DNA from 3 places in the Ochrobactrum sp. AP1BH01-1 genome. Region 1 is predicted to be linked to each of the others. Evidence: predicted binding sites of a transcription regulator. Region 1 holds the regulator's gene; each other region holds the start of a gene.
The links. Region 1 encodes PhoB, which activates phosphate uptake and scavenging genes when phosphate is short. Its sites were predicted from a motif close to TGTCATNNANCTGTCAT; they were not measured.
Positions count from the first base shown of each region.

Region 1 (10,262 bases):
CGCTTGCGACCGAAGGCCAGGATTACATGGTGCCGATCGCGCTCTACCTGAAAAAGGCAACCGCGCTGACGCACACCATCGGTTCCGCCGTTTCTCTGGTGATCGCCATTGCCGGGCTGGTCTTCGGTCTTTCGACCATCAGCCGGCGCATGCGTGCACGCAACAATGTCGAGCGGATCGTTCTCTGGGGGCTGATCGCGGCATCCGGCATCGCCATCCTGACGACCATCGGCATCATCTGCTCGATGCTGTTCCAGACCATCAGCTTCTTTCAATCTGTTTCGCCGTGGGACTTCTTCTTCGGCACGGTTTGGGATCCGCGCTTTGCCGCTGCCGGTTCGGGCGGCGAGACAGGCCAGTTCGGTCTCATCCCGCTTCTGGCCGGCACACTCTATATCGCTCTTGTGGCCATGCTGTTCGCGGTTCCGGTTGGGCTGTTTTCGGCCATCTATATGGCGGAATATGCTTCTCCGCGAGTGCGTACTATCGTAAAGCCGGTCCTTGAGCTTCTGGCTGGCATTCCCAGTATCGTATACGGCTTCTTTGCCCTTGTGACCGTCGGACCTTTCCTGCGCGATCTCTCTATTGCCATTGCTGGCGGTCAGGGTTTCATCATGGCGCAGAGCGTTCTGACCGCCGGTCTCGTCATGGGTGTGATGCTCATCCCTTTCGTGTCGTCGCTTTCCGATGACATCATCACGGCCGTGCCGCGGACATTGCGCGACGGTTCGCTCGGACTGGGCGCGACCCGCTCCGAAACCATCAAGCGCGTGGTCCTTCCAGCTGCTCTGCCGGGCATCGTCGGCGCGCTCCTGATGACCGCGTCCCGCGCTATTGGCGAAACCATGATCGTGGTTCTGGCAGCAGGTGTCGCAGCGCGCATCAATATCAATCCATTCGAGGCGATGACCACCATCACGGTGAAGATCGTCAACCAGCTCACCGGCGATCTCGAATTCAATTCGCCGCAAACGCTGGTGGCCTTTGCACTCGGCATCACGCTTTTCGTCCTGACGCTGATCATGAACATCTTTGCGCTGCACATCGTGCGCAAGTACCGGGAGCAGTACGAATAATGACCGATACGACCTTTAACGCCAGCGGCGCCGCGGCACAGCCGACGCGTCGCGATATCGGACTGAAACGCCGCTACGCTGCCGAACGCCGCTTCCGCTATTACGGCATTGCTGCGATTGCCATCGGCGTGTTCTTTCTTTGCGCGCTGCTGTTCTCGGTTTTCTCGAAGGGCTATACCGCGTTCTGGCAGACGACGCTTTATCTGCCGGTCAAGCTTGAAGAGAGCGTGATCGATCCGGGCAACAAGCGTGCGACCGATCCGAATGTGCTGATCACGGCCAACTATCCGCTGCTCGTGCGCAACGCTCTGGCTGAAAAGCTGGGTGTGGCGACGACGGACCGTCCGGCGATGCGCGATCTGGGCCGCTTCTATTCCGATGGCGTGCGCATTCAGCTCCGCGAGATGGTGATGAACAATCCATCGCTTATTGGCACGACACAGATCGTTCCGGTTCTGGCGGGCGCCGATATCGATTCGGCCTTCAAGGGGCAGATCGACCTTTCCGTTCCGGAGACGAACCGCAAGGTTTCGGACCGTCAGGTGGGCTGGATGAAAACGCTTTCGCAGGAAGGCGTGATGAAGGAAGCCTTCAATACGGGTCTGTTTACCTTCGGCGCGTCCAGCCGTCCCGAAACCTCTGGTCTCGGCGTCGCACTGATTGGCTCGCTTTACATGATGCTGATCGTTCTCGGCCTCTCGCTGCCTATCGGTGTTGCCGCTTCGATCTATCTGGAAGAGTTCGCCAAGAAGAACCGGTTCACCGACATGATCGAGGTGAACATCAACAATTTGGCGGCGGTTCCGTCCATCGTGTTCGGTCTCCTCGGGCTTGCGGTCTTCATCAACTTCTTCGGCCTGCCGCGTTCCGCCTCGCTGGTCGGCGGTCTGGTGCTGACATTGATGACGCTTCCCACCATCATCATTGCGACCCGTGCTGCCCTTCGTGCGGTGCCGCCGTCGATCCGCTCTGCGGCGCTCGGCCTTGGCGCTTCGAAAACGCAGATGGTGTTCCACCATGTCCTGCCGCTTGCAGCACCCGGGATCCTGACCGGCACGATCATCGGTCTCGCCCATGCGCTTGGTGAAACCGCGCCGCTTCTCCTGATCGGCATGGTGGCCTTCGTTGCCGACGTACCGTCGACGCCGATGGACCCGTCTACCGCTCTGCCGGTGCAGATCTATATGTGGGCAAATGAAGCAGAACGCGCCTTTGTGGAACGCACGTCAGGCGCTATCATCGTCCTGCTTCTGTTCCTTGCCGTGATGAATATTGCAGCAATCATCCTGCGCCGCCGCTTCGAGCGCCGCTGGTAAAACGGGAGTCGAAAGCTATGAACCTGATGACTGAACGATCTCTCGAGAAAGCCGTAGGAGAAAAAATGAACGCCAACGCCAGTTCCATAAAGATGCGCGGCGACAAGGTCTGCGTGTTTTATGGTGAGAAGCAGGCGCTGTTCGACGTCGATCTGGATATCCAGGAAAAGATGGTCACGGCGCTGATCGGCCCTTCCGGTTGCGGCAAGTCTACCTTCCTGCGTTCGCTCAACCGCATGAACGATACGATCGAAGGTTGCAGGGTTGGCGGCAAGATCACGCTCGACAATGAGGACATTTACGATCCGAAGATCGATGTCGTTGAACTGCGGGCCCGCGTCGGCATGGTGTTCCAGAAGCCGAACCCGTTTCCGAAGTCGATCTTCGAAAATGTGGCCTACGGTCCGCGCATCCACGGTCTTGCCCGTACCAAGACCGATCTGGAGGAAATCGTCGTGACGAGCTTGCAGAAGGCGAGCCTGTTCGAGGAAGTGAAGGATCGTCTGCACGATGCCGGTACAGGCCTTTCCGGCGGCCAGCAGCAGCGCCTTTGCATTGCGCGCGCGATTGCGGTCAGCCCGGAAGTCATCCTCATGGACGAACCGTGCTCGGCGCTCGACCCGATCGCAACCGCAAAGGTGGAAGAGCTGATCGACGAATTGCGGCAGAACTATACCATCGTGATCGTCACGCATTCCATGCAGCAGGCGGCGCGCGTTTCGCAACGTACGGCCATGTTCCATCTCGGCAATCTGGTGGAAGTGGGCGACACGGAAACCATGTTCACCGCGCCGACCGAAAAGCGCACGCAGGATTACATCACCGGACGCTTCGGCTGATCCGGAACTGCGCTCAACAGACAGTGCGGCTTCCCCGCAATTTATATTACGAGGTCTTACTATGCCGTCTCAGCATACCGTTCGCTCCTATGATGAGGAATTGAAGTTTCTCACCCACAAGATCGCCGAAATGGGCGGACATGCAGAACGCATGGTCGAGCAGTCGGTCACCGCTATCGTCAATGCGGACAATGCGCTCGCACAGCGCGTCATCTCCGACGATCTCATTCTGGATGCCAGCGAACGCGAGATCGACGACAAGGCCGTGATGATCATCGCCAAGCGCCAGCCCATGGCCGTGGACCTGCGCGAGATCATCGGCTCGATCCGTATTTCAGCCGATCTGGAGCGCGTCGGCGATCTCGGCAAGAACATTGCCAAGCGTGTTGCTGCCGTTTCGGAATCGCGCCAGCCGGTAAAGCTCTATCGCGGTCTGGAAACGCTGGCCGAACTGGCACTGACCCAGCTGAAAGACGTTCTCGACGCTTATGCATCGCGTTCGGTGCAGCAGATCAACGTCGTTCGCGACCGCGATGACGAGATTGATGCCATGTATACGTCGCTGTTCCGAGAACTGCTTACCTACATGATGGAAGATCCGCGCAATATCTCCGCCTGCACGCATCTTCTGTTCTGCGCCAAGAATATCGAGCGCATAGGCGACCATGCGACCAATATCGCGGAAACCGTTTATTACATCGTGACCGGCCTGCAAATGCCGGCTGAGCGACCCAAGGAAGACCTGAGCCACGGTATTGTCGTGGATGAGGCGCGTAAACCCTGAACTGCATCCGACCGGACCTCGGAGTCCTGCGGTTGAGAATGTGTGAATAGCGCGGCGGCACGCGGTCGATTGGGGGGATTGTATCCACCGCCCGCCGAATTTGGATAGGGAAATACTGGATGTCACAGGCACCCAAAATCGCTGTGGTAGAAGACGAAGAGGCGCTGAGCGTTCTGCTTCGCTACAATCTTGAAGCAGAGGGCTACCAGGTCGATACAATGCTGCGCGGCGACGAGGCCGAAATCGCATTGCGCGAGAATGTGCCGGATCTGCTCATCCTCGACTGGATGCTGCCGGGTGTTTCGGGCATCGAGCTTTGCCGCCGCTTGCGCCAATGGCCGGAAACCGAACGCCTGCCGATCATCATGCTGACGGCGCGGGGCGAGGAAAGCGAACGTGTTCGCGGCTTGAGCGTCGGCGCTGATGATTATGTCGTAAAGCCATTTTCAACGCCGGAACTTCTGGCGCGCGTCAAGGCGATGCTGCGCCGGTCCAATCCGAGTATCCTCTCCCATGTGCTGAAAGTGGGCGATCTTGTTCTCGACCGTCAGCAGCATCGTGTTTACCGCAAGGAAAAGGAGGTCCGTCTCGGACCGACGGAATTCCGGCTGCTCGAATATTTCATGATGTCGCCTGGCCGTGTCTTCTCGCGCAGCCAGCTTCTGGATGGCGTTTGGGGGCCCGACATCTATGTGGATGATCGCACGGTGGACGTCCATGTCGGACGGCTGCGCAAGGCGATCAATGTCGGTCGTGCGCTCGATCCGATCCGCACCGTTCGCGGCGCCGGTTATTCTTTCGGTTGATCGACACAGTCATTCAAACTCTCAAATACAGCTCTTGATCGGCCCGCCACGTCCCTCGTGGCGGGTCGTCTTGCTGGTGATCACTCACGCGGTTCGCTGACCCGATTCGCATTGGCATGGCCGAAAACCGGCGCCAGTCACCCGATTTCACACGTTGTTACAAATGTGTCTCCAAAGTTGAAAGGGATAGGCGGAACCCACGGGAAACAGAATTTCCGCAGATCATTTCAAGCACTGGGAATGTGGATTGAAAAACTGTCCAAGAAGAAGCGAATTAAGGCAGCGATAAGGCGTGTATTGAAAGAATTTGAATCCCATGAAATCAATATCTTACCTGAATTCGCAATTCCCGTTAAGAAATTATTAATATATTTTAAGGGGTTGTAGGCATATTCGCATTATCGATTCGAAATTGTTTGCGGGCTGTCCAACCGCTTCCATCATCGTTGGGATTTGACCCTTCGCCTTTTTTTGGCCTAAAAATTCCAAAACCTTGAATTCGATTGAGCGACAGTAGGGCGTGTGATTTTTGATCTTCGTCCTCTTTGACTTGCACCGCAGTCAGACATTCGCATGCATCGTTTCAGATGTATTCGCCTGAGTGGATGACTGGATCAGTTAAGGGTCCTAACATGAGATTGAGCCATTGACGCGCGCCGCGAAGTGGAAATTGCCCGTTCTTATCGGGCTGCTGGTCGCGCTTTTCGCGGTCACCGGCTGTACGACGACCGGAAACACGGGAAAAGCCAATTCGGAAAAGATGGCGGCAAGCCATGTCAAGTCCGTCAATGGCGTGAAGACCTATACCTACACGGCACGTGACAAGGAATGCCTTGAACGCGCAATGTTCTTCGAGTCCAACCGTTCGAGTTCCGATGGGCTTCTCGCTGTCGGCACCGTCGTCATGAACCGTCTCGCATCGGGCCGGTATCCTGATACGATTTGCGGCGTCGTCGGCCAGAAGAACCAGTTCGCGCCCGGTGTTCTCACCCGCAAGATGGATTCCAAAGCGCTGCCCGATGTTCAGGCCACTGCCGACGCAGTGTTGAAGGGCCAGCGTCATCCAAAGCTCAAGAACGCCATGTTCTTCCACACGGCGGGCCTGAGGTTCCCATACAACAACATGCACTATGTGCTCGTTGCTGGCGGCAATTCCTTCTACGAAAAGCGCAATCGCGACGGCTCGCTGCAAAATCCGGTCCCGCAGGAACCATACAACCTTGCTCTCGCCTATTCACCGCAATCGCCTTCCGTTCCGCAGGATGCATCCTACGACGTGACCCTGCCGCAGACTGGTCCGGTTCCGGGAACAGAGCCAACCGTTCAGGTGGCGCTCGCAGAAGCTGCAAAGGCTCAGGACGCAGAACAGAATACCGGTGCCGGTCCACAGGCTCGTGGTGACCGTCTGGCCCGTCATCGCGGTATTGCGGCGGCTCGAGAGGAGCAGCAGCCCGTGCAGGTGGCCTCCTACCAGTCGCAGTTCGATACTTCTGCTCCGCAATCGGCTTCGCTCGGTTATGCCCTCGCAAGCCAGAAGCAGGCCGACGCGATCGGCGCGCTTCTCCTGTCTCAGGACCGGCCGGAAGCGCCGCTATAATCAGCGCTTTTACAATCGACAATCTGCAACGCCGGTCTCGTTCAACCAGACCGGCGTTTTGCTTTCAGGGCAGCAGTCGTTTTCAGCGAAGGTGTCAGGGCCGGTAGACTGGACGGTAGATGACCATCGGAGCATCATAGAAATCGGCCTGGTTCTGCCACGCTCGCCTGTCGGCCCTGCGATCGAGGTCGAGCCGCATGAGGCAGTTGGCGAAAGCGTCGGTCCTGGGTTTGAAACCATAGCTTTGGCAAGTCTGCTCGTCTGCTGCGCGACGCTGTTCGGGCGTCATCGTCACGCAGCCGGCCAGAACACCGGTAACGCCCAGTAAGATAAGCACTTTCTTATTCATTGCTTTCTGCTTTCTCTGCAACTGACCGCAAGAATACTATAGCGTAAAAGGCAGGAAAAAAGGTGGTGAAATTATGCCGTCTGATAAACTGCCGGTGATTCCATATCCAAAGAGGTCTTCCACCCATGGCTCATGAACAGCTGAATCCAGTCATCGATCCGGTGAAACTCGAACGTCTTGCGGAAGTCGCCGTTCGTGTCGGTCTGCAATTGCGCGAGGGGCAGGATCTCGTCATTACGGCACCCGTCGTCGCGTTGCCGCTGGTCCGGCTCATCGCCAAACATGCCTACAAGGCCGGAGCCGGGTTGGTAACGCCATTCTTCGCGGATGACGAAATGACGCTCGCCCGTTACGAGAACGCAGCCGATGCGAGCTTCGACCGCGCCGCAAACTGGCTCTATGAAGGCATGGCAAAGGCCTATTCGGACGGCGCTGCCCGTCTGGCTATCGCAGCCGATAATCCGATGCTTCTCTCCAGCCAGGACCCCGCCAAGGTTTCCCGCGCCAACCGAGCCAATTCGAAGGCTTATCAGCCGGCACTGGAAAAGATCGCGGGTTTCGACATCAACTGGAACATCGTCTCCTATCCCAACCCGGCATGGGCGAAGCTCATGTTTCCGAACGAACCGGAGGATGTTGCGACCCGCAAGCTGGCCGATGCGATTTTTGCGGCTTCGCGCGTGGACGTCGACGATCCGGTCGGTGCCTGGGCGGCACATAACGCAGCGCTTCGCACCCGCACCCGTTTCCTGAACGGCAAGGCTTACCGCGCCCTGCATTTCAAGGGTCCGAATACCGACCTGACGGTGGGGCTCGCCGATGGCCATGAGTGGCACGGCGGGGCCTCCACCGCGAAAAACGGAATTACCTGCAATCCGAACATCCCGACGGAAGAAGTGTTTACGACGCCCCACGCCCTGCGTGTCGAGGGCTACGTGACGAGCACCAAGCCGCTGTCGCATCAGGGGACATTGATCGAGAATATCGCGGTTCGCTTTGAAGGCGGACGAATTGTCGAGGCGAAGGCGAGCCGCGGTGAAGAAGTGCTCAACAAGGTGCTGGACACGGACGAAGGCGCCCGTCGTCTTGGCGAAGTGGCGCTGGTGCCGCATTCCTCGCCGATCTCGCAGAGTGGGCTTTTGTTCTACAACACCCTGTTCGATGAAAACGCAGCAAGTCATATCGCGCTCGGCCAGTGCTATTCCAAATGCTTTATCGACGGAGCGAAGCTGACGCCGGAGCAGATCAAGGCGCAGGGCGGCAACTCGAGCCTTATCCATATCGACTGGATGATCGGCTCCGGCCAGATCGACGTCGATGGCATCAACGCGGATGGAACCCGCGAGCCGGTGATGCGCGGCGGTGAATGGGCCAACTGAGAATCGTAAAATGAAAAAGGCCGGAATGTTCCGGCCTTTATCTCTTAGAGCATTTTCAGTTTAAACTGTATCACACGAAATGCTCTATCTTTTTGTTTTTACGTCTATCCTTTGCAAAACCGCTTCGCACTTTGCCTGGAATGCTCTAGTTCTTTTCCTGAACGTGAGCCTCCAGAAACCACAGCGCCTTGTCGAGGCTGCGGGACGCTGCGGTAAAGATATCCGCCGTATCGTCGTCACCAGCATCATCTGCATCCTTGATCGATTTGCGCAGCAGGTTGGCGACGTCACCGTAGCGCTCGATCAATGCCAGCAGATGGTCGTGAACGGCATAGATGTCGGTCGGATAAGGCTTGAGCTTGCTTTCCTTGGCCACGACCTGCGTGGTGCCATAGGCCGTCCCACCGATCTGCACGGCGCGCTCGGCAATCGTGTCGACATGTTGATCGAGATCGTCGCGGAAACCGTCGAGCATTTCATGAACGGCGATGAATTGCGGCCCCTTGAGATTCCAGTGAGCCTGCTTGGTGATGAGGGCAAGATCGATTGTCGCGGCGAGGTTTTCGTTGAGTAGCGCGATCATTGTCGTCTTCGTATTGGAAGGAAGATCGTTGCGGGTTGCATGCATCGACTTCTGGGACATTTTATCCTCATATCCTTTTGCTCGATCCGGCTCAGAGAGACTGGTCGCTCATCATCGAGGGGGCAGTTCAACACAAACGAACCCGCCAGATCCTTATGAGGCTCGATTGCTGGAGCGGCCTTTATTGTCAAAGGCAATAAAAAACGTTCCCGCACCCGATAGGGAAATGCATGCCTGCAGTTTTTGTTCCATCGGGGCGACTGAAAAACTGAGCTGATCCGGGTTCGATCAAGTTGCGGCTTGTCGCGGCGCGAAATCTGATTTACCCGGTTGCCCATGAAGATACTCGCGCTTGATACTGCTGCTTCGTGGTGTTCCGTTGCCGTCTACAACTCCGATGGCGGTGTCGTGCTTGCCGATGTGAGCGAAAACATCGGCAAAGGCCATGCTGAAGTATTGATGACCTATGTCGAACGCGCTGTGACAGAAGCGAAACTATCGATCAGCGACATGGATCGGGTGGCTGTCAATGTCGGGCCGGGATCGTTTACCGGCGTCCGTATCGGTGTCTCGGCAGCGCGCGGTTTTGCCCTGGCACTCGGCGTTCCGGCTATCGGCGTCACCGCATTCGAAGCGCTGGCCGCTGAGACCCATATCGCGAACCCGGAAAATCCGGCGCTCGTTCTGCTCGACGCCCATCGCGGCGAGATTTACGCACAATCGTTCGATGCAAAAGGTTTGACAAGCGCGAGGCCTCTTGTCCTGTCGCGGGAGGAAGCGTTGGCTCTCGCAGCGTCCCAGGCGGAAAATACGGTTCTTGCAGGTTCGGCCGCTCGCTCGATCAACGAAGCGATCGGCGGTCGTTTCGCAGTGGGGTCGGCAGAACCGACCGCGACAATCGGCGTCTATGCGCGTCTGGCAGGCTTGCGCCAGCCGGGCGATGCGCCGAAGCCGCTCTACATGCGCGGGCCCGATGCGAAGCCGCAGGTCGGGTTCGCGCTGCCGCGGAAGAGCGCTGGGGAATAACCGATGATGGGTTTGCCGTTCGGACGTTTCGGTCGCAGGGAGGTTTCGGTGGAGCCGCTGAACGCACAGGACAGTCATGCGATTCAGCGCATTCACGCCGCCGCCTTCCATCATGGCTGGAGCTCCGATGATTTCAGGTCGCTGATCGGCGAGAACACTGTTTTCGGCTTTGTTGCCCGTGCGGAAGGCAAGCCGAACGATGCGTGCGGCTTCGTGCTGGCTCGCTTGGTTGCGGGAGAAGCGGAAATCCTCACCATTGCGGTTGCGCGCGACATGCAGCGGCAGGGCGTGGGACGCGCACTGATGGATGCCGTGCTGCGCCATCTCTATCAGGAACGGGCCGAAACGCTTTTTCTCGAGGTGGACGAAGCCAATGTCGCCGCGCAGGCGCTTTATCGTCGCCTCGGCTTCCAGAAGGTTGGCGACCGTCCGGCCTATTACGAAACTGCGAATGGACGTTCGGCGGCCCTCATCTTGCGGCGTGACCTGAAGAGGGCGCCATGATCG
Region 1 covers NZ_JAGPOU010000005.1:280,761-291,022, forward strand. The annotation lists gene pstC (phosphate ABC transporter permease subunit PstC) at 1-1,076, shown strand, start outside; gene pstA (phosphate ABC transporter permease PstA) at 1,076-2,392, shown strand; gene pstB (phosphate ABC transporter ATP-binding protein PstB) at 2,458-3,231, shown strand; gene phoU (phosphate signaling complex protein PhoU) at 3,293-4,015, shown strand; gene phoB (phosphate regulon transcriptional regulator PhoB) at 4,135-4,821, shown strand; gene J9800_RS19200 (cell wall hydrolase) at 5,468-6,418, shown strand; gene J9800_RS19205 (hypothetical protein) at 6,513-6,767, opposite strand; gene J9800_RS19210 (aminopeptidase) at 6,893-8,146, shown strand; gene dps (DNA starvation/stationary phase protection protein Dps) at 8,292-8,789, opposite strand; gene tsaB (tRNA (adenosine(37)-N6)-threonylcarbamoyltransferase complex dimerization subunit type 1 TsaB) at 9,066-9,755, shown strand; gene rimI (ribosomal protein S18-alanine N-acetyltransferase) at 9,759-10,259, shown strand; gene olsA (lyso-ornithine lipid O-acyltransferase) at 10,256-10,262, shown strand, end outside.

Region 2 (10,262 bases), on a different contig from region 1:
ATTGATGTCGTACATGGCATGGGCATAATCTTTTTGCAGAAAATAGACTGTAGCGCGGCGGTTCCAGGCCTCCGCATATTCCGGGTCGAGTGCAATAGCCTCGTTCAGGAAGTCGATAGCCGAAGGATAGCGCTGCTCAAGCATCGCCGTGTTCGCCCATTGCATCAGAAGATCGACCGTGGCGCTGCCCGACTGCGACCAGAGCGTATTGATCTGCGAGCCAATGCGCCGCGCCTTGGCTTCATCCGTTGTACGGCGAAGATCGGCAAAGAGCTTGTCGAGACGCTCTTCCGGTGTTTCGGCTGCAGCCGGTGCCGGCTTTTCGGGCGCTGGTTTCTGATCGCTGTCCGGGCCGGTCTGAACGGGCGTCAGCGGCGCCGTAAGCGGGATTTTATCGGGCGCTGCTTCGGCATAAGCCAAAGGCATCGTGCCCAGTGACGCGATCACAGAAAAAGAAATCAGACATGCAAAAACGTTCCGCATGCGCATAGATTTTATCATGCGCAGCGAAACGTCAAATGCAAAATCAGAAATAAGATTAGCCCTGACGAGCCTTGTAGCGCGGGGCAGTCTTATTGATGATGTATACGCGGCCCTTGCGGCGGACCAACTGGCAGTCGCGATGACGGGCCTTAAGCGCTTTAAGCGAGTTCTTGATCTTCATGTCAATCACCGGTCTTGTTGGCCCGTTGACGTGCAGATGCCGCGGGGCTTCATAAAAACAGGCGCCCGAGGCGCCAATTGGTTACAGGCACTGTTAGATGCCCGAAGGGTTGGCCGAAATACACAAGGTTTCAGGCAAATGTCAACTCCTGAGCGGCAGATTCAGGGCGCTGGAGCTGAAATTCTTGGCGGGTGGTAAAAGATTCCTCGGGAATCGGCAGGATTCCCGAGGAACATTATTTCTTGCGAGGCTGGATGCGCGTCACATGCCCCATCTTGCGGCCCGGACGTGCTTCCTTTTTGCCGTAAAGATGCAGCACGGCGTTCTCTTCAGAGAGAATCGCCGGCACCTTGTCGACGTCATTGCCGATAAGATTTTCCATCACGCAATCGGAATGGCGGTCGGTGTTGCCCAAGGGCAATCCGGCAACGGCGCGAATGTGCTGTTCAAACTGCGAAATGGCACAGGCCGCTTCCGTCCAGTGGCCGGAGTTATGGACACGCGGGGCAAACTCATTTGCCAGCAATATGCCGTCCTTCAGGACGAAGAATTCGAGCCCCAGCACGCCGACATAATCAAGCGCATTCAAAAGCTTTGTAGCGGCTTTGCGGGCAGCTTCCGCGGTGCTTTCGGAAATGACAGCCGGTACCGTCGAGGTGGCAAGGATTCCGTCCTTGTGTACGTTTTCGGCGATATCGAAGATTGCGATGTTGCCGTTGCGATCACGCGCTGCGATCACCGAGACTTCCCGCTCGAAATCGATGAAGCCTTCGAGGATTGCAGGCGCTCGATTGATTGCAAGAATTGCCTTGTGGGCTTCGCTCTCGTCGAGGGATGTCAGGCGGACCTGTCCCTTGCCATCATAGCCCAGACGCCGCGTCTTGAGGATGCCGCGCTCTCCAAGGGCTCCCAGAGCCGCGATCAGGGTTTCCTCGTCATCCACGAGGCGCCAGGGAGCCGTTTCGATATCACTTTCGTTGAGGAACTGTTTTTCCGTGAAGCGATCCTGCGAGACTTCGAGTGCCGCGGGCGGTGGCAAGACCAGAGCCGTTTCGGCCAGCCTGTCGGCGGCGCTCACCGGCACGTTCTCGAATTCGTAGGTAATGACATCGGAAGCTGCGGCAAGTTCCGCAAGCGCCTTCGGATCGTCATAGGCCGCGACGATCTGGCGATTGGCGACTTGTGCCGCCGGGCAATCGGCCTGCGGCTCCAGGATTACGGTTTCAAAGCCGAGCCGCGCTGCGGCCATGGCAAGCATCCGTCCGAGTTGGCCGCCGCCGATGATGCCGATGGTTGCACCGGGCTTCAGTACGGAATTGTTCATATCAGGCCTCGTTCGAAGGGCGTTCCGCCACGCTTTCCGTCTGCGCCGTGCGCCAATCATCGAGGCGGGCTGCGAGTGCGTCGTCATAAAGCGCCAGAACGGCTGCGGCGAGCAGTGCGGCATTGACCGCACCGGCGCGGCCGATCGCCAGCGTGCCGACAGGAATACCGGCTGGCATCTGCACGATGGAAAGAAGCGAGTCCTGGCCTGAAAGCGCCTTGGACTGAACCGGGACGCCGAAGACAGGCAGAGGTGTCATGGCTGCTGTCATGCCCGGCAGGTGAGCCGCGCCGCCCGCGCCCGCGATGACGACCTTGAAGCCTTCCGCCTTGGCCCCCTTGGCAAAGGCAACGAGCCGATCAGGGGTGCGATGCGCGGAAACAATCCGGGCATCGAAGGAAATGCCGAGTGCTTCGAGTGTGTCCGCTGCATGGCGCATGGTTTCCCAGTCGGACTGGCTTCCCATGATGATGGCGACATCGGCAGTAACGCTCATTGATCTTCCTGCTCCGCTTCTTTCGTACATGTCTAGGGTGATGTTAAAATGAGAGAGCCGGGCAAACCCCGGCTCTGTCATGGATCGCTATGGATATTCAGGCGATGATGTCGGGGATGACCCGATCTTCCATCTCCTGCAGCTTGTCCTTGATTGCGAGCTTTTTCTTCTTCATGCGCTGGACGCGCAATTGGTCGCAGCCAACCGCTATCATGGCGTTTATGGCAGCATCAAAATCCGCGTGTTCCTGTTTCAGTCGTGCGACGGCCAACCTGATTTCGGCCTGTTCCTGATCGGACATGCGGTGCCCCGTTCTGTTGAATAGTTTTACGGGCCGCGCCAAACCATAAAAAGGTGCGGCGTCAGCCCGTTTCCGGCGAAGCCCTTATCACATTTTTCGCGTCAGGAAAATGCTACCACGACAAAATCGACTTTGCATCAAACTCATGCCAAACTGTCATGGTTCTGTCATGGACGCGGCTGTCGAAGGCGACAAACAATACCGCATCCTTGGCAGCCGGGACTGCGTGTTTGGCCCGGAAATACAGGAGGTGTGCCGGGCGCTCATGCAGGTTGAATGGCGGGATAGCGGGCAAACGAGTTCCACGTTGTTCCGTAAATCAGGGAAATCAACCAAAGGAGATCTGATGATGGCTATCGAGTCCCATCTTGCCACGCTCGAAAAGAAGCACGGCGCTCTGGAACAGGAAATTTCCGAAGCCCTAGCGTCACCGGCAATGGACGACCTGCATGTTGCATCTCTCAAGCGCAAGAAGCTCATGCTCAAGGACCAGATCGAAAAACTGAGATCCCAGGTAACACGTCACTGAAAAGGAAAACCCCGCTTTGATCGCGGTTCGGTAAGGCGCCTCCAGCCATCGAGATAGAAACAGACCGGGTCTGACGAGCCGCGGGTTTCTTATTTGAGGTGTTCCGCAAACTCTACTGCTGGCAGGGACCCTCAATCTACGGGTGAAGACGCTGGATTGCAGTCTTGGCGGCTGTGTCACAGCCGCCGAACATATTGTTGTAATTATTTAAAATCGATTGTTCATAGCGTCTTTCTACGAGCAGATCAGCTTTCCATTTCAGCTCTCGGGTCAAGGTTCAGCGCTTCCGGCGTGGCGCCGCGTTCTGACGGCATGCTCATGAACTGGTCCTTGTCCTCCTTCGGAACCGAAGCGCGCCTGCGGGAACGGAACAGCGCGTAGCCAGTGATGGAAATATGCGCGAGCATAGTGATGGCGAAGAGGCCGGACGGCCAGAAAATATCCATGGCCGCCGCCGCCAAAAGCGGCCCGAGCATTGTGCCGAAACCGTACAGCAGCAAAAGTCCGCTCGATACTTTCACAAAGCTTTCCGATGTCGCGTGATCATTCGCATGGGCGACCGCAACAGGATAGAGCGCATAGGCGAGTGCGCCGTAGCAGCCGGTCATGGCGATAATGACGGGGCCGCTGGAAGGCGCGACGAGGAAGGCGATGAGACCAACCAGAGCCGCCAGTGCCGCCACGCTTGCCAGCACGAAACGCCGGTCGACCAGATCGGAAATGCGGCCGATCGGAATCTGCATCAAGGCGCCCGCTGCAATTGTGACGCTGACCATCAAGGCGATTTCGGTCGTCGATATGCCGGATTTGGCACCGAACACAGCGCCAAGCGTTCCCCATGCGCCATTGGCAATGCCAATAAGGATGCAGCCGACAAAGGCGGCGGGCGAATTATTATAGAGCGCCTTGAGATCAAGTTGCACTTCCGTCAGGGGTTTGGGGCTGACAGCGGTGGAAATCGCGGTCGGGATAAGGGCCAGACAGAAGAAGATGCCGCTTATCATGAACAGATGATCGGAGCGCACATCGCCTGCAGCCACCAGCATCTGCCCGGACATGGTGGCTCCGTAGTTGACCATCATGTACATGCCGAAAATCTTGCCGCGCGATTCGTTGGTTGCACGCTCATTCAGCCAGCTTTCGATGACCATGAAGGCGCCGGCCATGGAAAAGCCGGTGAAGGCGCGCAGGATCACCCAGATCGTTGCATCGACGAAGACACCGGAAAGCAGGGCAATGATCGCAGCCGATGCGGCAAAACAGCCGAATGCCCGTACATGGCCGACGCGGCGCACCAGGCGCGGCGCGAATAGGCAACCGGCAACGAACCCACCGGCCCAGGTTGTTCCGAGCATACCGAGCGATGCGACCGAAAAACCTTCCGCGCCGCCACGCAGTGGCAGCAGAAGACCATGAAGTCCCGAAGCGATAAGGAGGAAGGCTGTGCCGCAGAGGAGGGCCAGAACCTGAATGTAAATGCGCAAAATTCTATTCCCGCAATTTGGAGCTGGGCGGTCAATGCAGCTGAGCGCCCCTTGCGATCAGTGACTATGTTCCTAAAGGTTTCATTCGGAAATGGTTCCGGAGACTTTGCTCCGGCAACCATTTCCGCTGGAGAAATCTTCGCTATCGAAACAGTGCTTCTGCCGCTGCACGGCTGTCGCCCTTCTTCAGGCGTGCAGCTTTCAATCGCTCTATTTCGGATTGCAGCAGGGCAATATGCTGGTCGATCTCCGTGACCGACAGCAGCGACAGTTCCTCCTCGCTTAGCACCACGCTGTTGCGGGGCTTTGGCACCTCATCATCGAAACCGCTCATAGCCGTCCTCCGTGGTCAATGATGGCTCAGAAAAGATTTAACACCTTGAATCGTCGCATATATATTTGGGAAAATCGATGACGATTTCCCTAACGCGATGTCTTGCATCCGTCATGCGGCATTTGTGCGACGATGCTGACCGGCAACTGCCCATAGCGTAGGGCACGAAATCTGAATGGAGTTTTGAACATGATGGCCGACCTGCCTTCCCAGATGACCGCTATCGAAATCTCCGAACCGGGCGGACCCCATATGCTTCGCCCTGTTCAGCGCTCGGTGCCGGAACCGAGGGAAAATGAAGTTCTGGTGCGGGTTCGTGCCGCAGGGGTCAACCGACCGGATGTTTTGCAGCGGCTGGGACAATATGCACCGCCGCCCGGCGCGTCGGATATTCCGGGGCTGGAGATTGCCGGTGATATCGTTGCCGTGGGCGGCGGGGTGAAGCGTTACAAGATCGGCGATCAGGTCGTCGCATTGCTGGCCGGCGGTGGTTACGCCGAATATGCCGTCGTGCATGAAACCAATGCGCTGCCCCTGCCTTCCGGCTATGGCTACATCGAAGCGGCGGCGATCCCGGAGACTTTCTTCACTGTCTGGCACAATGTGTTCGAACGCGGCGGGTTGAAGAAGGGGGAGACGTTTCTGGTTCACGGCGGCTCGTCGGGGATCGGCACGACAGCCATTCAGCTCGCCAAGGCGTTCGGAGCGACTGTCATTGCGACTGTAGGCTCGAAGGAAAAGTGCGACGCCTGCGTGAAACTGGGGGCAGATCGCGCCGTCAATTATCGGGAAGAAAATTTTGTCGAGGTCGTCAAGGAAGTGACGGGAGGCAGAGGTGCCGATGTGATTCTCGATATGGTCGGCGGTGATTATGTCGATCGCAATTACAAGGCTGCGGCCGAGGATGGCCGCATCGTGCAGATCGCCTTTCTCAATGGTGCGAAATCCACGGCCAATTTTGCGCTGCTGATGACCAAGCGCCTGACCCATACCGGCTCCACGCTGCGTTCAAGACCGGTCGATTTCAAGGCCGGCATCGCGCGGGAACTGGAGGCCAAGGTCTGGCCGCTTCTGGCGCAGCGCCGCGTTGCGCCGGTGATGGACATGATCTTTTCGCTGAAAGACGCCTGGCGCGCGCATGAGCGCATGGAGGAGGGCAGGCACATCGGCAAGATCGTACTCGATATCGCCTAGGCACAGACCCATTCTTGCTCTGGCGACAAAAAAACTATATATAGGCCGTGATTTCCCGGAAATTGTGGTTTTGCCCACGTCCCGCGCCACCGGAGCGGACGAACAGAAGGATTATATCTAATGGCCACCCAGCTTCTTATGCCGAAGGCAACGGCCGTTTGGCTTGTCGATAACACGGCCCTGTCCTTTGACCAGATTGCCGCTTTCTGCAAGCTGCACCCGCTGGAAGTGAAGGCTATTGCCGACGGTGAAGCTTCGCAGGGTATCAAGGGTCTTGACCCGGTCATCACTGGCCAGATTTCGCGTGAAGAAATCGCGAAGGGCGAAAAAGACCCCTATTATCGCCTGAAGCTTTCCGAGCCCAAGGTTCGCGTTCCTGAAGCCAAGCGCAAGGGACCACGCTACACGCCGCTTTCCAAGCGCCAAGACCGCCCGAATGCGATTCTCTGGCTGGTTCGCAATCATCCTGAACTGAAGGATGCGCAGATTTCCCGCCTGATCGGCACGACCAAGTCGACCATCGAGCAGATTCGCAATCGCACGCACTGGAACTCGGCAAATCTGACGGCGATGGACCCGGTTACGCTCGGTCTCTGCTCGCAGATCGATCTCGACATCGAAGTCGAACGCGCTTCGCGCAATCGCCCGGCCACGCCGGAAACGGACAGCACCTTGCTGCCAGCTTCCGCGACCGAGAATTATGACTATCGTGACGAGCAGCCGGCGGAAGACGAACTCGATGCGGACAAGGTTTTCGCCAAGCTCTCCTCGCTCAAGAGCTCGACCCCGGACGAAGACGAAGAAGAATAGTCTGGACGAGAAATCGCTTTATCGAAATGCCAAAAAGCCCGGCTTTAGCAGCCGGGCTTTTTCTTTTCGTCTTGGGAGGTACTCAGTCCTTGAAGGCGTTATATTCGCTCAATTCCATGAGGCGGTAGAAATCCGCCAGCGTCTTGCCGCGTTCGGCCCGGAATACCCGGCCTGCATTGTTCGCCTCCACGATGCGGTCGGTGCGGAACGTGCGGAACGCATTGCGCAATTCGCACCAGCCGATAACCGTCCAGACCTTGCCCCAGAACCAGAGGCCGAGCGGACGAATATCGCGCTCGCTTTCCCGCGATTCCAGATCGCGATAGCGGATATTGAGTACGTTGCCCTGATCGACCGCTCGCTCAACCGCGTCGATGATGCGGCGCTCGTCCATGCTGATGCGAGCGGTTGGCGCATGAATCTGTGTGCTGGTGATGCGGGCGCGCTCTTCCTTCGGCAGAACGGCTTCGATCTTGACAAGTGCCTCTTCCGCACCGCGCGCCATGGAAACGCCGCCCCAGGCGCGGATGAGGCGCGCCCCTGCAACGAGGGCGACAATTTCGTCGCGCGTGAACATCAGCGGCGGCAGTTCGAAACCCTGCCGCAAGATATAGCCGACACCGGCTTCGCCATCGATGGGGACGCCTGTCGACTGCAGATCGGAAATGTCGCGATAGATGGTGCGTTCGGAGACTTCCAGCCGCTCGGCCAGCTGGCGCGCGGTGACAAGCCTGCCACCGCGCAGGTGCTGAACGATCTGAAAAAGGCGGTCTGCACGGCGCATTCCGTTTCAGTCTCCGTTGCAGTATCTGGTTTTGCGCTGTTCCAGATAGCGATCCGGCCAGCCCAGATCCTTGCGCAGGTCTTTCGGCAGGCCGTCGATGACCCGCTGTGTGCGGATAAACCGGCGGCGCTCGTCCTGCCTGCGCTTGTATTCCTTCAAAACTGCGATCAATGGTGCGATTGCGAGTGCCATGGTGAAAACTCCCTCATCCTTGGATACGCAGTATCGCACACCCCTCCTGACAGCTATCTGTCAGGAGCAAATCCGTCCTTTATTATCGTCCCAATGGAACGGGATCGCAACGTCACGCCTTGAAGCGCGGTGCCGCCGTGTAGCTGAGAGGCAGACGTCCGCCATCCGCATAGATAGTCTGCCCAGTCACATAACTTGCATCCCGCGATGCCAGAAACGATGCAATCGAAGCAATTTCAGAAGCTTGACCAATGCGCCCGAGCGGCGTTCGCGACAGGATTGTGTTGCGGGCGTCGGCATCCGTGTTTACGGCGGAAAGCATGTCGGTCTCGATGGAACCGGGGCCGATCGCATTGACGCGAATCCCCCAGTGGGCGAGCGCTACTGCCATGGTGCGTGTCAGTTGGTTCAATCCGCCCTTGGAAACGGAATAGGCGAGCTGTTCCGGCAAGCCGAAGATCGCGTTGATCGATGACATGTTGATGATCGTGCCCGGATCGCCGCCCGATTCGACCCGTTCCACCATGCGTTTGGCCACGGCCTGTCCGCACAGAAACGCACCTTTGAGATTAACCCGCATCACGCGGTCGAAATCTTCTTCCTTGAGGTCGAGAAAATCCGCCTGATGCACGATACCGGCATTGTTGATGAGAATATCGATCTCACCCAGATTGGTAATGGTGAAGGTCAGGAGATTGTGAACATCGAGCTTGTCGCCCACGTCAGCCGCCATTGCGCGCACCGGACCGAATTGCTCCAGATCCTTGGCTGCACGCATGGCTGCAGCATTGTCGATGTCGGACAGGACGACGCTTGCGCCATCCATCAGGAAGCGCTTTGCTATGGCATAGCCAATACCGCGGGCCGCGCCGGTGACGATGGCCACCTTGCCTTCTAATTGCATGGTCAATCTCCAGTTCGCGTGGAGAGTGGACCGGCGGAAACCGCCGGTCAATAGCCCGGTAGATTGAGGTCAGGCGAAGGCGAGGCCAGTGTGACGCTCGCGCAGAACGGTGCTGATCTCGTCCAGAATAGCCGGATCATCAATCGTGGCTGGCATCTTCCATTCTTCGCCGTCGGCAATCTTCTGGATTGTGGAACGCAGAATCTTGCCGGAGCGTGTTTTCGGCAGGCGCTTTACGGTCAGCGCCAGCCGGAAGGCAGCAACAGGGCCGATGACGTCGCGCACCATACTGACACACTCGTTCTCGACCTCCTGCGGATCGCGGTCGATATTGGATTTCAACACGAGGAAACCGCAGGGAACCTGTCCCTTGAGAGGATCGGAAATGCCAAGCACCGCGCATTCGGCAACGTCGGGATGGCTTGAAAGCACTTCTTCCATCGCGCCTGTCGACAGGCGGTGACCGGCGACATTGATGATATCGTCGGTGCGGCTCATGATATAGAGATAGCCATCCTCATCCATATAACCCGCATCGGCGGTCTTATAGTAGCCCGGAAATTCGTTCAGATAGGCCTTGCGGAAGCGTTCGTCCGCATTCCAGAGCGTCGGCAGGCAGCCCGGCGGCAGCGGCAGCTTGATGAGGATATTGCCGAGCTGTCCGCGCTCGACCTCGTGGCCTTCATCGTCCAGCACGCGGATATCATATCCCGGGAGACAGACGGCCGGCGAACCGTATCTCGTTTCCAGAAGCCCGAGACCGAGCGGATTGGCGACCATGGGCCAGCCGCTTTCCGTCTGCCACCAATGGTCGATTACCGGACAGCCCAGCAGGTCTTCGGCCCAGTGGATTGTGTCGGGATCGGCGCGCTCGCCCGCAAGATAAAGGGCGCGGAAACCAGAAAGATCATGGCGGCGGACGAAATGGCCGTCCGCATCCTCCTTCTTGATGGCGCGCAGCGCGGTCGGCGCGGTGAACATCACCTCAACGCCGTGTTCTTCAATAATGCGCCAATATTCGCCAGCATCCGGGGTGCCGATGGGCTTGCCTTCAAACAGGACGCTGGTCGCGCCAAGAAGCAGGGGCGCATAGACAATATAGGAATGGCCGACGACCCAGCCCACATCGGATGCCGCCCACCATACTTGTCCGGGTTCCACACCGAAAACATTCTTCATGGACCAGACTAGCGCCACCATATGCCCGCCATTGTCGCGGACGACGCCTTTCGGCTCGCCGGTCGTG
Region 2 covers NZ_JAGPOU010000006.1:114,661-124,922, reverse strand. The annotation lists gene J9800_RS20380 (tetratricopeptide repeat protein) at 1-501, opposite strand, end outside; gene ykgO (type B 50S ribosomal protein L36) at 539-664, opposite strand; gene J9800_RS20370 (5-(carboxyamino)imidazole ribonucleotide synthase) at 900-1,988, opposite strand; gene purE (5-(carboxyamino)imidazole ribonucleotide mutase) at 1,990-2,484, opposite strand; gene J9800_RS20360 (YdcH family protein) at 2,582-2,785, opposite strand; gene J9800_RS20355 (YdcH family protein) at 3,132-3,314, shown strand; gene J9800_RS20350 (MFS transporter) at 3,560-4,798, opposite strand; gene J9800_RS20345 (DUF1192 family protein) at 4,941-5,132, opposite strand; gene J9800_RS20340 (NAD(P)H-quinone oxidoreductase) at 5,322-6,326, shown strand; gene J9800_RS20335 (DUF1013 domain-containing protein) at 6,447-7,136, shown strand; gene J9800_RS20330 (helix-turn-helix transcriptional regulator) at 7,219-7,920, opposite strand; gene J9800_RS20325 (hypothetical protein) at 7,927-8,112, opposite strand; gene J9800_RS20320 (SDR family NAD(P)-dependent oxidoreductase) at 8,225-9,016, opposite strand; gene J9800_RS20315 (propionyl-CoA synthetase) at 9,086-10,262, opposite strand, start outside.
Region 2: the regulator PhoB is predicted to act here: its motif matches at 2,940-2,956, upstream of J9800_RS20360 (YdcH family protein).

Region 3 (10,262 bases), on a different contig from region 1:
CAACCGCCCCTGTTCAATCGGCGAATACGCCATCAGCGGAATTTTCCGCTCAGCACACCAGGGCATAAGATCGAATTCCGGCCCGCGCCGCGTCAGATTGTAGAGTATCTGGTTTGTCGCGACGGCCTTTCCGCCCGCGATGCCAACCAATTCTTTCATATCGTCCGTATCGAAATTGCTGACGCCCCAGCTACCGATTTTTCCGCCATGCTGCAGTTCTTCAAATGCGGCAATAGTCTCTTCAAGCGGGTGTCGCCCGCGCCAGTGCAGAAGATAGAGATCAATACGGTCGGTGCGAAGCCGCTTCAGGCTCCGTTCACAGGCCTCGATTGTGTCCTTCCGTGACGCATTGAACGGCAGTACCTTGCTGACGAGAAACACATCATCGCGATGGCCCATTATGGCTTCGCCGACAACGTCTTCCGCCTCACCGTCGGCGTACATTTCCGCTGTATCGATCAGCGTCATGCCGAGATCAATGCCGCTCCTCAGCGCCTCGACTTCATAGCGGCGTTGCGTGCTGTCCTCGCCCATGTACCAGGTGCCCTGCCCGAGCGCAGGAACCGTCCGGCCCGATGGAAGGGTGATCAGTGGTATGGTTCCGGTCATTGCATCCTCCCTTATCGAACGATCATTGGCATGATCGCCACATCGCTGGAAAATTCAAGGCAGCGGGCAAGAGCTCAAGCAAAATGTAAGCCGAAACCCTGCATGAGCCTGCGGATGGCGTAATCCGGATTTTGTGATGTCACGACCGCCAGATCGTTGTGATGGTGCAGCTCCTCATCGGCGCGGCGCGGTTTCAGCAGGGAAACGGTTCGCCGGGCGATCGCTTCGGCAGGATCGAGCCAGTCAACCGGCCAGGGCGCGAGACGGCGAAACACATTGGCGAGAAACGGATAATGTGTGCAGGCGAGAACGACAATGTCGGTACGGCTGCCGTCCTGTTCGATGAAACAGGGAACGATCTGTTCGACCACCAGCGCCTCGTCGATCTTCTCGCCACGAATATGCGCTTCCGCCATCGCCGCAAGCTGGTCTGCACCGACAAGACGAACATGACACTGGGAAGCAAACGATTGAATGAGGTCGCGCGTATAAGCACGCCTGACGGTGCCGGGGGTCGCCAACACCGAAACAAGCCCCGACGATGTTCTTTCGGCCGCAGGCTTGATGGCCGGCACGGTCCCGACAAATGGGACCGAGGGATGGGCGTGCCGCAAATCATCCAGCACCAGTGTAGAGGCCGTATTACAGGCGATGACCGCAATTTCTGGATCATAAGCCGCAATAAGCCTGCCGAACAGTTCGACAATCCTGGCTCTCAGCGCATCCTCTTCCCACCCGCCATAGGGAAATCCCGCATCGTCGGCAACGTAGACGAAGCGACGGTCCGGCATAAGCACCCGCGCTTCACGCAAAACCGTCAGCCCTCCGATCCCGCTATCGAAAACCAGAATGGGTCTTTCGGCATCGGCAAAAGGCAGAGCGGAAAAGCTTGCGGCGGGTGAGTCTTTCATTCTTCCTTGTCCTTTGCAGGCGAAGCTTCGGTTGCAGGCTTGCGCGCACGTCCTTCCGGCGCGCCAGAGCCACGAGGCTTTTTTGGCGAAAACACATCAAGCGACGTGATGACGCCGCGCAGAAGTTTCAGCTCTGCCGATGCGAAACCGGCGCGCGTCAGCACGGCGCGAAGATTATTGACCATGATTTCCTTGCGGGCTTCAGGGCGGAAATATCCCCTGACATCAAGGGCTTCTTCAAGATGATTGAAGAGCCCCTGCAATTCCTGCTTCGGCGCCAGTTCAAGTTCCGGCCCGCGGAAAACCGTCTCGGTTTCTTTCTCAAGACCCGATTTCATCCATTCATAGGACATAAGCAGGACAGCTTGCGCGATATTCAGCGATGCGAAGGCGGGATTGACCGGAAACGTCACCAGTTCATCCGCCAGACCTACTTCCTCATTGCTGAGCCCGAAGCGTTCACGGCCAAACAAAATACCGGTCTTCTCGCCAGTTCTAAAACGACGGCGTAGCTCGCCACCAGCTTCCACGGCGCTGCGGACCTGCTTGAAGCCATCGCGCTCGCGAGCCGTCGTCGCATAGACGAAATTAAGATCGGCGATAGCAGACGAAAGGTCGTCATAGACCACCGCATTGTCGATCACGTGATCGGCCTTGCTTGCTGCCGCCCGCGCTTTCTCGCTCGGAAACTCCTCGCGCGGATTGACCAGACGCAGTTCAGCCAGGCCGAAATTGGCCATGGCGCGCGCCACCATGCCGATATTTTCCGGCAATTGCGGCTCCACCAGAACGATTGCTGGTCCTTCCGCGAGTATGGGGCGCTGTTTATCTGTTCCTGCCATGATCTCTTCCGCATTAGCTATAAAACCGTGGCGTTTCCCTTACATAATTGACGCGCAATCGCAAAGATTCCCCTTACGTGTTCGGATGAAAAGCCTGTGTAGTAGCCCGATAACACCTCTCCGCCGCTCATTCGTGCCAGACTGTTGCCACCAGATACGCGTTCAAGGGAGGAAACCATGTCCGGTAAGAAGATACTGATGCTTTGCGGCGACTTTGGTGAAGACTACGAAACCATGGTCCCGTTCCAGACGTTGCTGACTGTTGGCCATACGGTTCATGCCGTCTGCCCCGGCAAGAAGGCCGGCGATCACATTGCGACAGCCATTCACGACTTTGAGGGTCACCAGACCTATACGGAAAAGCCGGGCCACAACTTCGCTCTCAACGCAACATTCGCTGAGGTAAAGCCGGAAAACTACGATGCACTTGTCATTCCGGGTGGTCGCGCACCGGAATATTTGCGTCTCGATGACAAGGTTATTGCCGTGGTGAAGCACTTCTTCGAGGCGAACAAGCCCGTCGCTGCCGTCTGCCACGGCGCACAATTGCTGGCCGCAGCGCGCGTTCTTGAAGGCCGGACCTGCTCGGCCTATCCGGCATGCCGTCCGGAAGTCGAGCTCGCCGGTGGGAAATACGCCGACATCCCGGTGGATCAGGCTGTTACGGACGGCAATCTCGTCACCTCGCCTGCATGGCCCGCCCATCCGGCTTGGCTTTCCCAGTTCCTGGCTGTTCTCGGCACTCGGATCACACATGGCTGATCGCAATGCCCCGCCTGTTCCCTAACAAGGTTGCAGGTGGGGCAAAACTGCGCGACAGTAAGTTTGGGAGAACGATCCGGAGGAAACCATGTGCAGACTGTTCATCGGCGCCAATCCTGAACTCTGGCAGAGCGTGACGCGTTCGCTGCGTATAGATGGCGTGGTAACAAGCGTTCGGCTCGAAAATTTCTTCTGGTGGGCTCTGGAAGATATTGCAGCGCGCGACGATCTCACTGTCAGCCGACTGATCGGCAAACTTTACGATGAATCCCGGAATGAAGGACACGACCTCGACAATTTCGCATCGTTCCTTCGCGTCTGTTGCGGTCGTTATCTTTCGCTGCAGCTGAATGGCCTTGTTCCTACAGACAAGTCGGCTGCCATTTCCACGCTGGATGCTGACGCAATTCTGGCGAGCGAAGAGAAAAACTATCGTGAGCGGCAATCCTCATGGGAAAAATCGCGCGATAGCGATCATGCTGCACACCGTGCGGCATAATTCGCCGTTTCGCACTGTCAGCAAATCTCTCCCGAAATTTTGACTGCCTAAACAGTCTATAGGCCAAAGAATAAGCCTCTTACGCTTTGCCTTATTCGCAGCGAATGCTATACGGGCGCGACGCATTCAAAGAGAGGCTTCATCCATGGCAAAAATCAAGGTCGCGAATCCGGTCGTCGAACTCGACGGCGACGAGATGACCCGCATTATCTGGCAGTTCATCAAGGACAAGCTTATCCATCCTTACCTCGACATCGATCTGAAATATTACGATCTGTCGGTTGAGAACCGCGATGCGACCAATGACCAGGTCACCATCGATGCAGCCAATGCCATCAAGGAACATGGCGTCGGCGTGAAATGCGCGACCATCACGCCCGACGAAGCGCGCGTTGAAGAATTCAAGCTCAAGAAGATGTGGAAATCGCCGAACGGCACCATCCGCAACATTCTCGGCGGCGTGATCTTCCGTGAGCCGATCATCTGCAAGAACGTTCCGCGCCTGGTTCCAGGCTGGACCCAACCGATCATCGTCGGCCGCCACGCATTCGGCGACCAGTATCGCGCGACCGATTTCAAGTTCCCCGGCAAGGGCACGCTGACGATCAAGTTCGTCGGTGAAGATGGCCAGACCATCGAACACGAAGTCTATCAGGCTCCGTCGGCTGGCGTGGCGCTTGCCATGTACAACCTTGATGAATCGATCCGCGAATTCGCCCGCGCTTCGTTCAACTATGGCCTGCAGCGCGGCTATCCGGTCTACCTCTCCACGAAGAACACCATCCTCAAGGCCTATGACGGCCGCTTCAAGGATATCTTCCAGGAAGTCTTCGACGCCGAATTTGCCGACAAGTTCAAGGCGGCCAAGATCTGGTACGAACACCGCCTTATCGACGACATGGTTGCTTCGGCGCTCAAATGGTCGGGCGGCTATGTCTGGGCTTGTAAGAACTATGATGGCGACGTTCAGTCGGACATCGTGGCACAGGGCTTCGGCTCGCTCGGCCTGATGACGTCCGTTCTGATGACACCGGATGGCAAGACGGTTGAAGCGGAAGCTGCCCACGGCACCGTGACCCGCCACTACCGCCAGCATCAGAAGGGCGAGGAAACCTCGACCAACTCGATCGCTTCGATCTTCGCATGGACCCGCGGCCTCGCTCACCGCGCCAAGCTCGACGACAATGCCGAACTGAAGCGTTTTGCCGACACGCTGGAAAAGGTCTGCGTGGACACGGTTGAAAGCGGCTTCATGACCAAGGATCTGGCACTGCTCATCGGCCCGGATCAGCCATGGCTCTCCACCACCGGCTTCCTCGACAAGATCGACGAGAACCTCAAGAAGGCCATGGCAGCCTGATTGAATATTCGATCATAGTCTCGATATGAGGACCCGGCAGCATCGCTGCCGGGTTTTTCATTTCTTTTTCACTCAAATAAGCGCATCCTGACGGCTCGTACAGGGAGGAAGAAATGGCTGATTTGAAACTCTACACCAATCCGATGTCGCGTGGACGCATTGCGCGCTGGATGCTGGAAGAGATCGGCAAACCCTACGATGTGGAAATACTGGATTTCGGCCCCCCGATGAAGGGGCCAGACTACTGCACGATCAATCCCATGGGTAAGGTCCCTGCCCTGCGGCATGGCGATGCTGTGGTAACGGAGGTTGCCGCTATCTGTGCCTATCTGGCGACAACTTTCCCGGAGGTCGGCCTTGCCCCTCATCCAAACGAGCGCGCAGACTTCTTCCGCTGGCTGTTCTTCACATCCGGTCCGGTGGAGGCGGCGCTTTCCAACCATGCGCTCGGGTTCGAAATACCCGCGGACAAGCAGGGCATGGTCGGCTATGGCAATTACGACACCGTGGTGGACACGCTGGAAAAAGCCGTCTCACGTCATCCCTATATAACCGGTGATCGCTTTACGGCTGCGGATGTCTATGTAGGCTCGCACGTTGGCTGGGGGCTTCGTTTTGGCACCTTGCCCGCCAGAGGCGCTTTTGTTGCCTATTGGGATCGGCTCAAGGATCGCCCGGCATTTAAAAACGCGACTGAAAAAGACGACGCGGCTATATCAAACGATGGCGCTTAATGCGCCCGCTTCGTGGCAATTCGGCCTCATCCTGTCACACGCCTGCAATCTCCTTTTCGCATAAAAGCGCCGTCCCGGATCCCGGCGCAACCGGTGCAGCCCGGGGGGACGATAAGGAGAAATTACCATGCGGAAAAAGTTTACCCGCCCGCTTCTGGCAAGCGTCGCACTGATTATCACCTTTTCCATTCCCACGGGCACCGTTCTGGCACAGGCTGAGCAAGCCGATAGCCTTTTTGAACGCAACGCAAAAGGCAACTTATCGGAAGCAGGCGGTGCGCGCCGCCTTCAGAGCGATATCACCGAAGCGTTCCGCGACCAGATCAAGGGTGGCCCTGCCCGGAATGTCATCTTGCTGATCGGGGATGGCATGGGCGATTCCGAGATCACTGTGGCCCGCAATTACGCTGTCGGCGCGGGCAACTATTTCAAGGGATTGGATGCCCTTCCCGTCACCGGGCAATACACCCATTATTCCCTGGATAAAGCGACAGGCAAGCCAGACTACGTGACCGATTCCGCGGCCTCCGGCACCGCCTGGGCAACCGGCGTCAAAACCTATAACGGTGCGATCGGCGTGGATATCCACGGTACACCGCATAAGACGCTCATGGAAATTGCCAAGGAAAAAGGTCTCGGTACCGGCAATGTCAGCACCGCCGAGTTGCAGGACGCCACCCCCGCCGTGCAAGTCGCTCACGTCACCCACCGCAAGTGCTATGACCCAACCAGTACGGCGGAAAAGTGCAAGGACAATGCGCTTGAAAATGGCGGTCCTGGTTCGATCAGCGAGCAGCTCCTGAACACCCGACCGGATGTGACGCTGGGCGGCGGTGCCAAATATTTCGACGATAAAGCCCGTGCTGGCGAATGGAAGGACCAGACCTTGCGCGCTCAGGCGGAAGCACGCGGTTATCAGGTCGTTGGAAACGCGGACGAGTTGGGCAGGATCGAAACCGCCAATCAGGACAAGCCGGTTCTGGGCCTCTTCGCGCCGGGCAACATGCCGGTCCGCTGGCAGGGGCCGCAGGCAGTACATTACGGCAATATCGACAACGCCCCCGTCGAGTGCAAGGTCAATGAAAAGCGCACTGCCGATATTCCGACACTGGCGCAGATGACCGAAAAAGCCATCAATCTGCTGAAAACCAACGAGAAAGGCTTTTTCCTGCAGGTGGAAGGCGCGTCGATAGACAAGCAGGATCATGCGGCCAATCCTTGCGGACAGATCGGAGAAACAGTTGATCTGGACGAAGCAGTGCAGGTCGCACTCGATTTTGCCCGGAAGGACGGAAACACGCTGGTCATCGTGACAGCCGACCATGCCCATGCCAGTCAGATCATCTATCCTGACGCGAAGGCCCCGGGACTAAGCCAGGCATTGAAAACCAGCGACGGTACAATCATGGCCGTAACCTATGGCAATTCCGATGAAGCCGACGACCAGGGCCATACCGGCGCACAATTGCGGGTTGCTGCCTTCGGTCCCGGCGCCGCCAATTTCACCGGCCTCACCGATCAGACCGATATGTTCTTCACGATCCGCGACGCATTGCAACTGAAACCCGAATAATCATGGAACGGGGACGTCACCGAAAGGTGGCGTCCCCTCATGTTCTTGCCCGTGGCGGCGGTCAGCGGATGGAAAACACATCCTGAAACTTTTGCGCCCCGGAAGGCGAAAAGCTGATAACGCGCCCCTCTTGCCGCCGCGCCCAGCCTTTTGAGATAAAATGATTTAACAGTGCCGCACCAAGTGATCCGCCCAGATGATTGCGGCGTTCACTCCAGTCAAGGCAGTGGCGGCAGACCGGGCGCTTGCCCTGCTCCAGAATGGAGACATTCACACCAAGGCAGCTGAAGAACGATTTGCCCTTCTCTGTCAGCGCCGGTTCATTGTCATCAACAATAAGCCCCAGGCGATGCGACGCATCAAGCATCTCGACACCGCGCTCACCGGCCAGATGGTCATAGCAGATACGCGCCTTCCGAAGCGCCTGATCTTTCGGACCCGTCCGCACCCGCACAGCGCCGGTGCGTTGCGCAAGCCCCATCAGCCCCTCCAGAACCTGCGCCACATCGGCACCAGAAAGACGGAAATAGCGATGTCTCCCCTGCTTCTCCGCGACCAGCAGATTGGCAGCATCAAGCTTCGCGAGATGTCCGCTGGCTGTTTGCAGCGTCACGCCTGCCGCCGAAGCGAGTTCACTGACCGTCAACGCGCGGCCATCCATCAACGCCGTGAGCATATTTGCACGCGCGGGATCACCAAGGAGTGCGGCGACGGAAGCTATGATCGGGCCGTTTTTCATACTTCGATGCTAACCGAACTATCGCGGCAATTCAACTGCTACATTGTCCCCATCAAGGACATGCATTTGAAGGAGAGACGCATGATTACCTGTTTCATCCGCTATCAGATCGACCCGTTTAAAGCGGATGCCTTCGCCGAATATGCCCGCAACTGGGGGCAGGCCATTCCGCGTTGCGGCGCAAATCTCATTGGCTATTTCGGACCGCACGAAGGGTCATCGACCACAGCATATGGAGTCTATTCGATCGAAAATCTTGCAGCATATGAAGCTTATCGGGCTAGACTGTCCGCCGATCCACTCGGCCGCTCCAATTATGAATTCGCGCGTCGGGAGCAGTTTATCCGATCCGAGGATCGCATCTTCCTGAAGCTCCAATCGGCACCGCACAGCGAGTTTATCAAACCATGATTGCGGTCATATTTGAAGTATGGCCGGCTGACGATGACAGGCGCGGCCAGTATCTCGATATCGCCGCAAGTCTGCGCGACGACCTTTCCAAAATCGACGGCTTCCTGTCGATCGAGCGTTTTCAGAGTCTTGCGGATCCCGACAAGTTGCTCTCACTCTCCTTCTGGCGTGACGAAAAAGCCGTGCGCGAATGGCGCAATCTACCCTCCCATCGGCTGGCACAGGGAAAAGGCCGCAATGATGTTTTCGAGAACTACCGTTTACGCGTGGCGAGCGTCATGCGCGACTACGGCCTCAATGATCGCATTGAGGCCCCGGAAGACAGCCGTTCAGCGCACGCTGCATAATGAAAAGCCGGGCAAAGCCCGGCTTTTCATTTCTGAATTCAGCCTTGACCGATAAGCGCCTTGACTGCGGCGATGGCGTCCGCAGCCTTTGCACCATCCGGGCCACCGGCCTGGGCCATATCCGGGCGACCGCCGCCGCCTACGCCACCAAGGGCTGCGGAAGCGGCGCGAACCAGATCGACCGCGCTGAACCGGCCGAGCAGATCTTCCGTGACCGCTGCTACTGCGCTCGCCTTGTCGTCTTCGCCCACGCCGATAAACAGCACCACGCCGGAACCGACCTGCTTCTTGCCTTCGTCGGCAAGTGGCTTGAGATCACGCGGAGAAACGCCGGTCACGATCTTGCCAAGGAAATTGATACCGTTCACCGTTTCGACGGCGCTGCCGCCATCTGAGGAACCGCCGCCAAGAGCAAGCTTCTTGCGAGCCTCTGCAAGTTCGCGCTCCAGCTTCTTGCGTTCATCGAGAAGCGCATTGACGCGTTCCAGCGCTTCGGACGGCGTTGTCTTCAATGCACCGGCAATGGCCTTTACGCGTTCATCCTGCTCTTCGAGGTAATGACGGGCGGCCTCGCCTGTCAGCGCCTCCATGCGGCGAACGCCAGCGGCAACCGCGCCTTCCGAAACGATGCGGACCAAGCCGATATCGCCAGTCTGGCGCACATGCGTGCCGCCGCAAAGTTCGACCGAATAGGCTTTGCCTTCTTTCGGGCCGTGTTTGGCGGTGCCCATGGAAACGACACGAACCTCATCACCATATTTTTCACCGAAGAGTGCCATTGCGCCTTCGGCAATGGCATCGTCAACGGCCATCAGACGTGTGCTGACCGGAGCGTTCTGCAAAATGATTTCGTTGGCGAGGCTTTCAACCTGTGCCAGTTCCTCCGCCGAAATCGGCTTCGGATGCGAGAAATCGAAACGCAGGCGGTCCGGCGCGACGAGGGAACCTTTCTGAGCTACATGGCTGCCGAGCGTTTCGCGCAGGGCCTCATGCAGAAGATGCGTCGCCGAATGGTTGGAACGGATGCGCGTCCGGCGCGCCGAATCCACTTTCAGTTCAACCGCGTCACCGGTCTTCACCGTGCCCTTGGCAACTTCGCCGATGTGAACGAAGACGCCCTCGCCTTTCTTTTGGGTATCCTTGATGGCGATGACAAAGCCTTCACCGGAAATTGTGCCGGTATCGCCCTGCTGGCCGCCGGATTCTCCGTAGAACGGCGTCTGGTTGACGACCACCGAAACAACGTCGCCTTCGGACGCCGACTGCACTTCAGCGCCGTCGCGCACCAAAGCAGCGATAACGCCTTCCGCGCTTTCAGTTTCATAACCAAGGAACTCAGTCGCACCGACCTTGTCCTTCACGCCGAACCAGATGGTTTCGGTTGCAGCTTCACCCGAACCGGCCCAGTTGGCGCGCGCTTCAGCCTTCTGGCGCTCCATGGCCGCACTGAAGCCCTCGGTATCTACGGCAATGCC
Region 3 covers NZ_JAGPOU010000002.1:445,497-455,758, forward strand. The annotation lists gene J9800_RS07490 (aldo/keto reductase) at 1-609, opposite strand, end outside; gene murI (glutamate racemase) at 684-1,520, opposite strand; gene J9800_RS07500 (RNA methyltransferase) at 1,517-2,362, opposite strand; gene J9800_RS07505 (DJ-1/PfpI family protein) at 2,540-3,124, shown strand; gene J9800_RS07510 (ribbon-helix-helix domain-containing protein) at 3,213-3,623, shown strand; gene J9800_RS07515 (NADP-dependent isocitrate dehydrogenase) at 3,769-4,983, shown strand; gene J9800_RS07520 (glutathione S-transferase family protein) at 5,097-5,717, shown strand; gene phoA (alkaline phosphatase) at 5,845-7,290, shown strand; gene J9800_RS07530 (ArsR/SmtB family transcription factor) at 7,352-8,029, opposite strand; gene J9800_RS07535 (NIPSNAP family protein) at 8,111-8,440, shown strand; gene J9800_RS07540 (antibiotic biosynthesis monooxygenase family protein) at 8,437-8,787, shown strand; gene alaS (alanine--tRNA ligase) at 8,826-10,262, opposite strand, start outside.
Region 3: the regulator PhoB is predicted to act here: its motif matches at 5,750-5,766, upstream of phoA (alkaline phosphatase).